DNA from 3 places in the Bacillus sp. 0209A genome. Region 3 is predicted to be linked to each of the others. Evidence: riboswitches for the same ligand, from Rfam matches in the RefSeq annotation. Region 3 holds a riboswitch; each other region holds the start of a gene.
What was found. A riboswitch is a leader RNA that binds a small molecule or an ion and turns the genes downstream of it on or off. The one in region 3 is predicted to bind S-adenosylmethionine.
Positions count from the first base shown of each region.

Region 1: linked by a shared signal. The riboswitch ahead of mtnW (2,3-diketo-5-methylthiopentyl-1-phosphate enolase) and the one ahead of metK (methionine adenosyltransferase) in region 3 are both predicted to bind S-adenosylmethionine.
Region 2: linked by a shared signal. The riboswitch ahead of V6D44_RS06380 (5-methyltetrahydropteroyltriglutamate--homocysteine S-methyltransferase) and the one ahead of metK (methionine adenosyltransferase) in region 3 are both predicted to bind S-adenosylmethionine.

Region 1 covers NZ_JBAIZV010000001.1:640,659-643,935, reverse strand. Annotated here, with positions in the region: gene V6D44_RS02590 (carbon-nitrogen family hydrolase) at 1-371, opposite strand, end outside; gene mtnE (methionine-glutamine aminotransferase) at 466-1,659, shown strand; SAM riboswitch class I at 1,701-1,801, shown strand; gene mtnW (2,3-diketo-5-methylthiopentyl-1-phosphate enolase) at 1,886-3,103, shown strand; gene mtnX (2-hydroxy-3-keto-5-methylthiopentenyl-1-phosphate phosphatase) at 3,100-3,277, shown strand, end outside.
Region 2 covers NZ_JBAIZV010000002.1:230,224-233,500, reverse strand. Annotated here, with positions in the region: partial or broken gene V6D44_RS06390 (hypothetical protein) at 78-334, shown strand; gene V6D44_RS06385 (LURP-one-related/scramblase family protein) at 469-957, shown strand; SAM riboswitch class I at 1,024-1,130, shown strand; gene V6D44_RS06380 (5-methyltetrahydropteroyltriglutamate--homocysteine S-methyltransferase) at 1,215-2,348, shown strand; SAM riboswitch class I at 2,417-2,523, shown strand; gene V6D44_RS06375 (5-methyltetrahydropteroyltriglutamate--homocysteine S-methyltransferase) at 2,601-3,277, shown strand, end outside.
Region 3 covers NZ_JBAIZV010000006.1:43,796-47,072, forward strand. Annotated here, with positions in the region: gene pckA (phosphoenolpyruvate carboxykinase (ATP)) at 1-815, opposite strand, end outside; SAM riboswitch class I at 1,012-1,150, shown strand; gene metK (methionine adenosyltransferase) at 1,319-2,521, shown strand; gene asnB (asparagine synthase (glutamine-hydrolyzing)) at 2,671-3,277, shown strand, end outside.

The sequences.
Region 1 (3,277 bases), on a different contig from region 3:
AAATACACATGCTCATCCATCAGCTGAAAAAGATGGGCTTTCCTGTACTCTTTAATGATTTGTCCTTCCTTATCCGCGATGTACATTGTATTATAAACATCAGAATCCTTTCTGACAGCAACCGATCCGGCGATAATATGAACGCCATGTTTTTTTGCCGTATTCTTCAGCCAGCTTTGAGCAGAACGTCCGTCTTCATCAGCGAGCTCATCAAGGTTGGCCAAGTCATATCCGGTTGTCCATAGTTCAGGAAGAACAAGAACGTCAGCATGTTTGCTTTCTTTTTCGATGAAGAATTCAGCCTTTTTTATATTTTCTGAAGGTTTTCCGTATGAAATATCAAATTGAAGACAAGATATCGTCCATTTCATCTTATTATCACTCCACATTTTTCTTTACTTTTTTTATTTAACCATATATGATGATGGACTATCATTTCAAGATTTTTTTAGAAGGTGAGAATAGATGAAATTTGAACAATCTGATGTATTGAAGGAGCTGCCTCAACAATTCTTCGCTTCTTTGGTGCAGCAAGTGAACCGAAAGCTCGCAGAAGGACACGACGTCATCAATCTCGGACAGGGAAATCCGGATCAGCCGACTCCGGAACATATCGTCGAGGAAATGAAACGGGCTGTTGCTGATCCTGAAAATCATAAATACTCGTCTTTTCGCGGCTCATACAGTCTGAAATCAGCAGCGGCAGCATTTTATAAAAGAGAATATGGCATTGATCTTGACCCGGAAACTGAAGTCGCTGTATTATTCGGCGGGAAAGCCGGTCTGGTTGAGCTCCCGCAATGCTTGCTGAATCCCGGAGATACCATTTTAGTTCCGGATCCAGGCTATCCTGATTACTGGTCAGGTGTGGCACTCGCGAAAGCGAAGATGGAAATGATGCCGCTCGTAAAGGACAGAGCGTTTCTTCCTGATTACAGCAGCATTACCGCTGAAGTGAGGGAACAGGCGAAATTAATGTATTTGAATTATCCGAATAATCCGACCGGAGCCGTTGCTACCCCTGACTTCTTTGAAGAAACCGTGAGTTTTGCGAAAGAAAACGGGGTCTGTGTCGTTCACGATTTTGCTTACGGCGCTGTAGGATTTGACGGCGGAAAGCCTTTAAGTTTTTTGCAGACTGAAGGTGCCAAGGATATCGGCATTGAAATTTACACGCTGTCAAAAACATATAATATGGCAGGGTGGCGGGTCGGCTTTGCCGTTGGAAACGCTTCGGTCATTGAAGCGATCAATCTGTATCAAGACCATATGTTTGTCAGTCTTTTCAGAGCGACTCAGGAGGCTGCAGCGGCGGCACTGTTAGCTGATCAGACGTGTGTGGCGGAGCAAAATGCCCGATATGAAAGCAGGCGAAACGTTTGGATCGCGTCATGCCGGAAAATCGGCTGGGATGTGACAGCTCCGGCAGGTTCATTTTTTGCATGGCTGCCTGTGCCTGAAGGCTATACTTCCGAGCAGTTCTCAAACCTTTTGCTGGAAAAAGCGAATGTGGCGGTTGCAGCCGGAAACGGCTTCGGTGAATATGGCGAGGGCTACGTCCGAGTCGGGCTGCTGACAAGTGAAGAAAGACTGAAGGAAGCCGCTTATCGAATTGGGAAACTGAACCTGTTTACCCAAAAAAGCATTGACAAGACTTGATAACGATGGGATAATTCGAAATAATTTATAAAATCTATATTTTCTTATCAAGAGCAGGCAGAGGGACGAGCCCGATGAAGCCCGGCAACCGACTTGTAAAGCACGGTGCTAATTCTTGCAGCTGGCGGCTGAGAGATAAGATTCGGACGAGAAACGAAACCTCTTTAGACGCGATTGCTGTTTGAAGAGGTTTTTTTATATGGATGAAAATGAAAGGAGCTCTGGCATGAGTGAGTTATTGGCAACATATCTCCTGACCGAACCGGGAGCCGATACAGAGAAAAAAGCAGAACAAATCGCAACAGGATTGACAGTTGGCTCTTGGACGGATTTGCCCTTGGTGAAACAGGAGCAAATGCAAAAGCACAAGGGGCGGGTGATACAGGTCGAGGAAAGAGAGGGAACTCCTGCATCAGAAAAACAAGCGGTGATCACAATCGCCTATCCTGACATCAATTTCTCTCAGGATATTCCGGCTTTGCTGACAACAGTGTTTGGCAAGCTGTCGCTTGATGGGAAAATCAAATTACTCGATCTTCACTTCTCTGAAGCATTTAAGCGCACGCTGCCGGGACCGAAGTTTGGCGTATACGGCATCCGGAAGTTGCTGGGGGAATTTGAGAGACCGCTGTTAATGAGCATATTTAAAGGGGTTATCGGAAGGGACTTGAGTGATATTAAAGAACAGCTCAGACAGCAGGCGCTTGGCGGAGTTGACTTGATCAAGGACGATGAAATTTTCTTTGAGACAGGTCCGGCGCCTTTTGAAACAAGAATTACAGAGGGCAAGCAAATATTGAAAGAAACGTATGAACAAACCGGGCATAAAACGCTGTATGCGGTCAATTTGACTGGACGTACGGCTGATCTGAAAGATAAAGCGAGACGCGCCGCCGAATTAGGAGCGGATGCGCTTTTGTTTAATGTTTTCGCTTACGGCTTGGACGTCATGCAAAGCCTTGCGGAAGATCCCGAAATTGCGATCCCGATTATGGCGCATCCAGCGGTCAGCGGGGCGTTCACATCTTCTCCGTTTTATGGCTTTTCTCACGCTCTTTTGCTCGGAAAATTAAACCGGTATTGCGGTGCTGACTTCAGTCTCTTTCCGTCGCCATACGGCTCGGTTGCGCTTCCGAAAGAACATGCGCTGGCGATTCATGAAGAATGTGTAAGAGAGGATGCCTTTAACCAAACATTTGCCGTTCCGTCAGCAGGCATTCATCCCGGTATGGTTCCGCTTTTAATGCGGGATTTCGGCATAGATCATATAATTAACGCCGGTGGAGGCGTACACGGACATCCGAACGGCGCTCAAGGCGGGGGCAAAGCGTTCAGAGCCATTATTGATGCGGTCTTAGAAGCCCAGCCGATTGATGAAAAAGCCGAACAATGCAAGGATCTAAAGCTTGCGCTTGATAAATGGGGAAAGGTTGAAGCCGTATGACGACCCGAAAACCTTTAATCATTTGTGACTTTGACGGAACCATCACGAGAAACGACAACATTATAAGCATCATGAAAACATTCGCTCCCCCGGAGTGGACGGCATTAAAAGACGGCGTCCTTTCCAAAACGCTGTCGATCAAGGAAGGTGTCGGGCGGATGTTCGGCCTTCTGC
Region 2 (3,277 bases), on a different contig from region 3:
ACTAGAACATTCACCGTGATTCAAGACTATTTTCAGGTCATCAGGTTAAACTGTTTTAGAGGGGCAGTTATTTATTTTTGATTGATTTAGAATTTTTTGAATACTTTTTGACAATTTATCCGTACAATAGAGATACCAAAACTTTTTTTGGGAGGTATGTAAAATGATCCTATTTATTATCATCGCATTATGCGGCTATCTTCTTTTTTCTTTCAGCAAGGACAATCGCCGCAAACCGCAAAAGACAAGCCCTCTGCCAGCAGCCGCAACTTATCATAACAACCTAATCGACCTTGACGCCATCCGCCAAAAACGCCGGATGCATCTTTCCTAAAACGATATTTCAAACGAAAAGGCTGCTGAACAACGCAGCCTTTTTTCATTTTGGAAACATAGATTTGGACTTGAAACCTTTTTGCCCCCTGTCCGTAATATTTTACAAGGCAAATTCAAAAGGAGACTGCAGCAATGATCGATTTATTTATGAAACAAAAAATGTTCTCGTTTAAAGATACATTTCACATTTATGACCGGGATGAACAAGAGCGATTCAAGGTCGAAGGACGGTTCTTTTCGTTAGGGGACTCATTACAATTGACAGATTCATCCGGGAAAACGCTCGTTTCCATTGAACAAAAAGTGATGTCATTTCTGCCGCGATATGTGATTTCAATTGGCGGGAAAACGGTTTGTGAGGTGACGAAGAAATTAGCGTTTTTCAAACCGAAGTTTGAGATTTCCGGACTTAACTGGCAAATTGACGGTGACTTGTGGAAGAATGAATTCCAGCTGACTGACGGGGAGAATGTCCGGATGTCGGTGAGTAAGAAGTGGCTCAGCTGGGGTGATTCCTATCATTTGCAGATTGCAAACGAGGAAGATGTGCTGCTTTGCACGGCCATCGCTATCGTGTTGGATATGGTCTTATATGACGATGAAGATGAGAGTCTTTTCTAAAAAAGTGTTGACAATTGATTCAAAAGTAATAATATTAAGATAATTAAAATGTAAATATGAAGATGTACCTTATCAAGAGAGGTGGAGGGACTGGCCCTGTGATACCCGGCAACCGCTGTTTCAAACAGAATGGTGCTAAATCCTTAAGAACATTGCGTTCTTGCAGATGAGGCGGAGATTTGATCATTCAAGCTCTTCCTTACTCAAAGGAAGAGCTTTTTTCATGCTTACCCTATTTCAGAAAAGAGGCGAATGACATGGCTCAACAAACAAATGTTGCAGGACAAAAATCAGAAAAACAAAACAAAGCTCCTTTCCGCGCCGATCATGTCGGCAGTTTACTGCGCTCCGCTCCGGTGAAAGAAGCACGCCAGAAAAAAGCGGCCGGCGAGATCACAGCGGAACAGCTTCGTGAGATTGAAAACAAGGAAATCACTCGCATTGTCAAAAAACAAAAAGAAATCGGTCTCGACGTGGTAACAGACGGTGAATTTCGCCGTTCTTGGTGGCATTATGATTTTCTCGAAGGGCTTGACGGTGTGGAACCGTTCATTCCCGCTGAAGGGATTCAGTTCCATAACGTAAAAACAAAAGCACGCAGCATCAAAGTGACGGGAAAACTCGATTTTACGAACCACCCAGCGCTTGCTGATTATCAATTTTTACAAGAGATTGCCGGCGACGCGACACCTAAATTGACGATTCCGAGTCCGAATATGCTGTTTTTCGGTGAAAAGGCCGATAAAGGCATTTATGACGATCAAGAGGAGTACTTTCATGATCTGGCCCAAGCGTACAAAAAAGCAATCAACGCCTTCTATGACGCTGGATGCCGCTATCTTCAGCTAGATGATACGTCATGGTCTCTCTTCTTTGAGGAAAAAGGCAGAGAGGTTGTCCGGGCGCTCGGCGGCGATCCAGAAACATTGCCTGCCTTGTTTGCCAAAACGATTAACGATGCAGTCGCGGACCGCCCTGATGATTTAACAATCACAATGCACATTTGCCGCGGCAACTTCAAGTCGACTTGGGCGGCATCAGGAGGCTATGACGCTGTAGCGGAAACGATTTTGGACGGCTTAAACTTGGACGGCCTGTTCTTGGAATATGATGATGATCGCTCCGGAAATTTTGATCCGCTCCGTTTCGTGAAACGCAAGGATCTGCAAATTGTTCTTGGCTTAATTACATCAAAATACGGCGAGCTCGAAAATCCTGAGGATGTGAAACGCCGAATCAATGAAGCGGCGCGCTTTGTCAGCCTTGACCAGTTGTGCCTCAGCCCGCAGTGCGGTTTCGCCTCTACAGAAGAAGGCAATCTGTTGACAGAGATGCAGCAATGGGCGAAGCTGCGCCACGTCATCGACATCGCCAACGATGTGTGGAGATAATCTATCATTGACAGACATGTAAAATGTGTGAATAATAGATACTATCAGAAAATTTCATAAAAAGGTTTTCCTTATCAAGAGAGGTGGAGGGACTGGCCCTGCGATACCCGGCAACCGCTGTTTAACAGAATGGTGCTAAATCCTTTAGAGCATTGATTGCTCTTGAAGATAAGGTTGAGATTGTCACGCAAGCTCTTCCTTATCCAAAGGAAGAGCTTTTTTATATTTGAATGGAAAGAAGGAATGAACAACATGCCACAACAAACAACACCCGCAGAACAAAAATCACTTCAAAGACAAAAACCGCCATTTCGCGCGGATCAAGTCGGAAGCCTGCTGAGGTCTGAGCCCGTCAAAAAAGCGCGGCTGCAAAAAGCCGCCGGCGAGATTACGGCTGAACAGCTTCGCCAGATCGAGAACGATGAAATCATCCGCATTGTGGAAAAACAGAAGGAAACCGGCCTGAACGTCGTGACAGACGGCGAATTCCGCAGAGCGTGGTGGCATTTTGATTTTCTGGAAAACTTGGATGGGGTTGAGCCGTTTATTCCTGAGCACGGCATTCAATTTCATAACGTACAGACAAAAGCACGCGGCATTAAAGTCACAGATGATATCGACTTTTCAACTCACCCAATGCTTGAAGATTATTCATTTCTCCATAGCATTGCAGGTGACGCGACGCCGAAGATGACGATCCCAAGCCCGAATATGCTGTTTTTCCGCGGAAAGCTTGAAAAGGATGCGTACAAAAACGACTATCAGCTTTTCCAGCATGATGTATCCAAAGCATATAAAAAAGCGATTCAAGCGTTTTATGACAGAGGCTGCCGCTACCTCCAGCTTGATGATACGGCATGGGCTGTTTTCTTATCTGAAAAAGGCTTAAAACAAATCGAAGCATTCGGAACAACGCCAGACGAGCTTCG
Region 3 (3,277 bases):
GCGTAGCACCCGCCTTCAATATTAAAGACGCCTGTGTCAGACCAGCCGTGTTCATCGTCGCCGATCAGCTTGCGGTCAGCATCGGCTGACAGGGTGGTCTTACCTGTTCCAGAGAGTCCGAAGAAAAGGGCGACATCGCCTTTTTGACCGACATTGGCAGAGCAGTGCATGGATAGAATATCTCTTTCGGGGAGCAGGAAATTCATAATAGAGAAAATGGATTTCTTCATCTCTCCGGCATACTCTGTTCCGCCGATTAAAATCGTCCGCTTTTCGAAAGAGACAATAATAAACGTTTCGGAATGTGTGCCGTCTGTTTTTGGATCTGCTTTAAAATGCGGAGCGGAAAGAATGGTAAACGGCTGTTCAACTGTTTTCTTATCATGGCCTTCCGGGCGGATAAACAGCTGTCTGGCGAATAAATTGTGCCAAGCGAACTCATTCACGACGGTAATCGGCAGTCTGTATTTTTCATCTGCTCCGGCAAATCCTTCAAAAACAAATAGCTCATCCCGCTGTTTCAGATAGCTGACAACTTTTGTGTAGAGCCGCTCAAACGCTTCTTCTGAAATCGGCTGATTCACCGTACCCCAATCGATCTTATTTTTCGTGCTTTCTTCCTGCACGATGAATTTGTCTTTAGGCGAACGTCCTGTGTAAGCGCCTGTTGTCGCCCGAACGGCACCCGTGGATGTTAAAATGCCTTCGTTTCGGGACAGTGCTTTTTCTGTAAGCTGTGCTGCTGATAAATTATGACACACATTTGGACTTGTTAATAAGGCTTGTAAATCAGCGGTTAAATCAACTGAGTTCATATGAAACCTTCCTTTATCGTTTTTTGTGTTTTGCTAATTGTGAATTAGTATAACATATATTTTCAAATAGTCTATACTATTTATCGTTTTTTGTGTGTGCGTTTCCATTGTTTTCCCTTGATATAGGTGCCTATTTCTTCTGAATCATATTGACATTGCAAACCCTTTTACGATAAGATATTTCATTGAGCGGATACTCTTATCCCGAGCTGGCGGAGGGACAGGCCCTATGAAGCCCAGCAACCGGTTTCTCTGTTATTTATTAGGTTCAGCTGTGTGAGACAACCAAGGTGCTAACCTGTTGCAAGGTTGTATGATTCCTTGAGCGATAAGAGTGAAAGGCACAAAGACCAAACCCTTTCCTCGATGGAAAAGGTTTTTTTATTTCATAAAATATGCCAATTAACATTCTCTAATATAACGTTACATTGTATAAGAGGGAGCGAGTTCCGTATCATATATACAAGGTCTATCGGGAGGCCTTGTGCAGGAGGAAGCAAATCATGAGTAAAAATCGTCGTTTATTTACATCAGAATCTGTTACGGAGGGACATCCGGATAAAATCTGCGACCAGATTTCTGACAGCATTTTAGATGAAATTTTAAAGAAAGACCCTAACGCGCGTGTGGCTTGTGAAACGTCAGTGACAACCGGTTTGGTTCTTGTCAGCGGAGAGATCACAACATCTACGTATGTTGACATTCCGAAGACGGTTCGTCAAACCATTAAAGAAATCGGATACACACGTGCGAAATACGGATTTGATGCGGAAACTTGTGCGGTTTTAACATCAATTGACGAGCAGTCTGCTGATATCGCGATGGGTGTAGACCAAGCGCTTGAAGCCCGTGAAGGCACAATGAGCGATGAAGAAATTGAAGCGATCGGTGCGGGTGACCAAGGTTTAATGTTCGGTTATGCGTGCAACGAAACGAAAGAGCTTATGCCTCTTCCGATTTCACTTGCTCATAAATTGGCCCGCCGCCTGAGTGAAGTCCGTAAAGAAGATATTCTTCCGTACCTTCGCCCTGACGGCAAAACACAAGTAACCGTTGAATACGATGAAAATAACAAACCTGTCCGTATTGACGCGATTGTTATTTCAACTCAGCACCACCCTGAAATTACGCTTGAGCAAATCCAGCGCAACATTAAAGAACATGTTATCAATCCGGTTGTTCCTGAAGAGCTGATTGATGAAGAAACAAAATATTTCATCAACCCTACAGGACGTTTCGTTATCGGAGGCCCTCAAGGGGATGCGGGACTTACAGGACGCAAAATCATCGTTGATACGTATGGCGGCTATGCACGCCACGGCGGAGGCGCGTTCTCAGGCAAGGATGCGACGAAGGTAGACCGTTCTGCTGCTTATGCAGCGAGATACGTTGCGAAAAACATCGTTGCGGCTGAGCTTGCTGATTCTTGCGAAGTGCAGCTTGCTTACGCGATCGGTGTTGCACAGCCTGTGTCAATCTCAATCAACACATTCGGTTCCGGAAAAGCTTCTGAGGAAAAACTGATTGAAGTTGTTCGCAATAACTTTGATTTACGACCTGCCGGCATTATCAAAATGCTTGATTTACGCCGTCCGATCTACAAACAAACTGCTGCGTACGGCCACTTCGGACGTCACGATGTTGATCTTCCGTGGGAGCGTACAGACAAAGCGGAGCAGCTGCGCAAAGAAGCGTTAGGAGAATAATTTTATAGCCGCTTACTGGTTAAGCGGCTTTCCTTTTTTTATCGTTGTATTCATGTTTATATTTTTACATAACTGTGAAACCAAATACTATTCACAGCGTCTATAAATAGGGGTTCAATGATGACAATTTTAATTATGGAGGCAATACTATGTGTGGATTTGTCGGGGTTTTTAACAAGCATCCGTTAGCTCAAACCGCTGATCAAGAAGAACTAATCAAACAAATGAACCAAATGATCGTTCACCGCGGTCCTGACAGTGATGGATATTTCCATGATGAGCACGTTGGATTCGGATTCAGACGGCTCAGCATTATTGATGTAGAAAATGGCGGACAGCCTTTATCATATGAAGATGAAACCTATTGGATTATCTTTAACGGAGAAATCTATAACTATATTGAACTGAGAGAAGAACTTGAAGCAAAGGGGTATACATTCAACACGGATTCGGACACAGAGGTTCTTCTTGCGACTTATCGTCACTACAAAGAAGAAGCCGCGTCCAAACTGCGCGGTATGTTTGCCTTTCTGATTTGGAATAAAAACGATCATGTGCTGTATGGAGCAAGAGATCCGTTCGGCATTAAACCATTGTATTACACAACGATCAATGATCAGGTTTATTTTGCCTCAGAGAGAAAAAGTTTAATGGTTGCTCAAAATGATATTGAAATAGATAAAGAGGCATTGCAGCAGTACATGTCATTCCAATTCGTTCCTGAACCAAACACGCTTGATGCCAATGTGAAAAAAA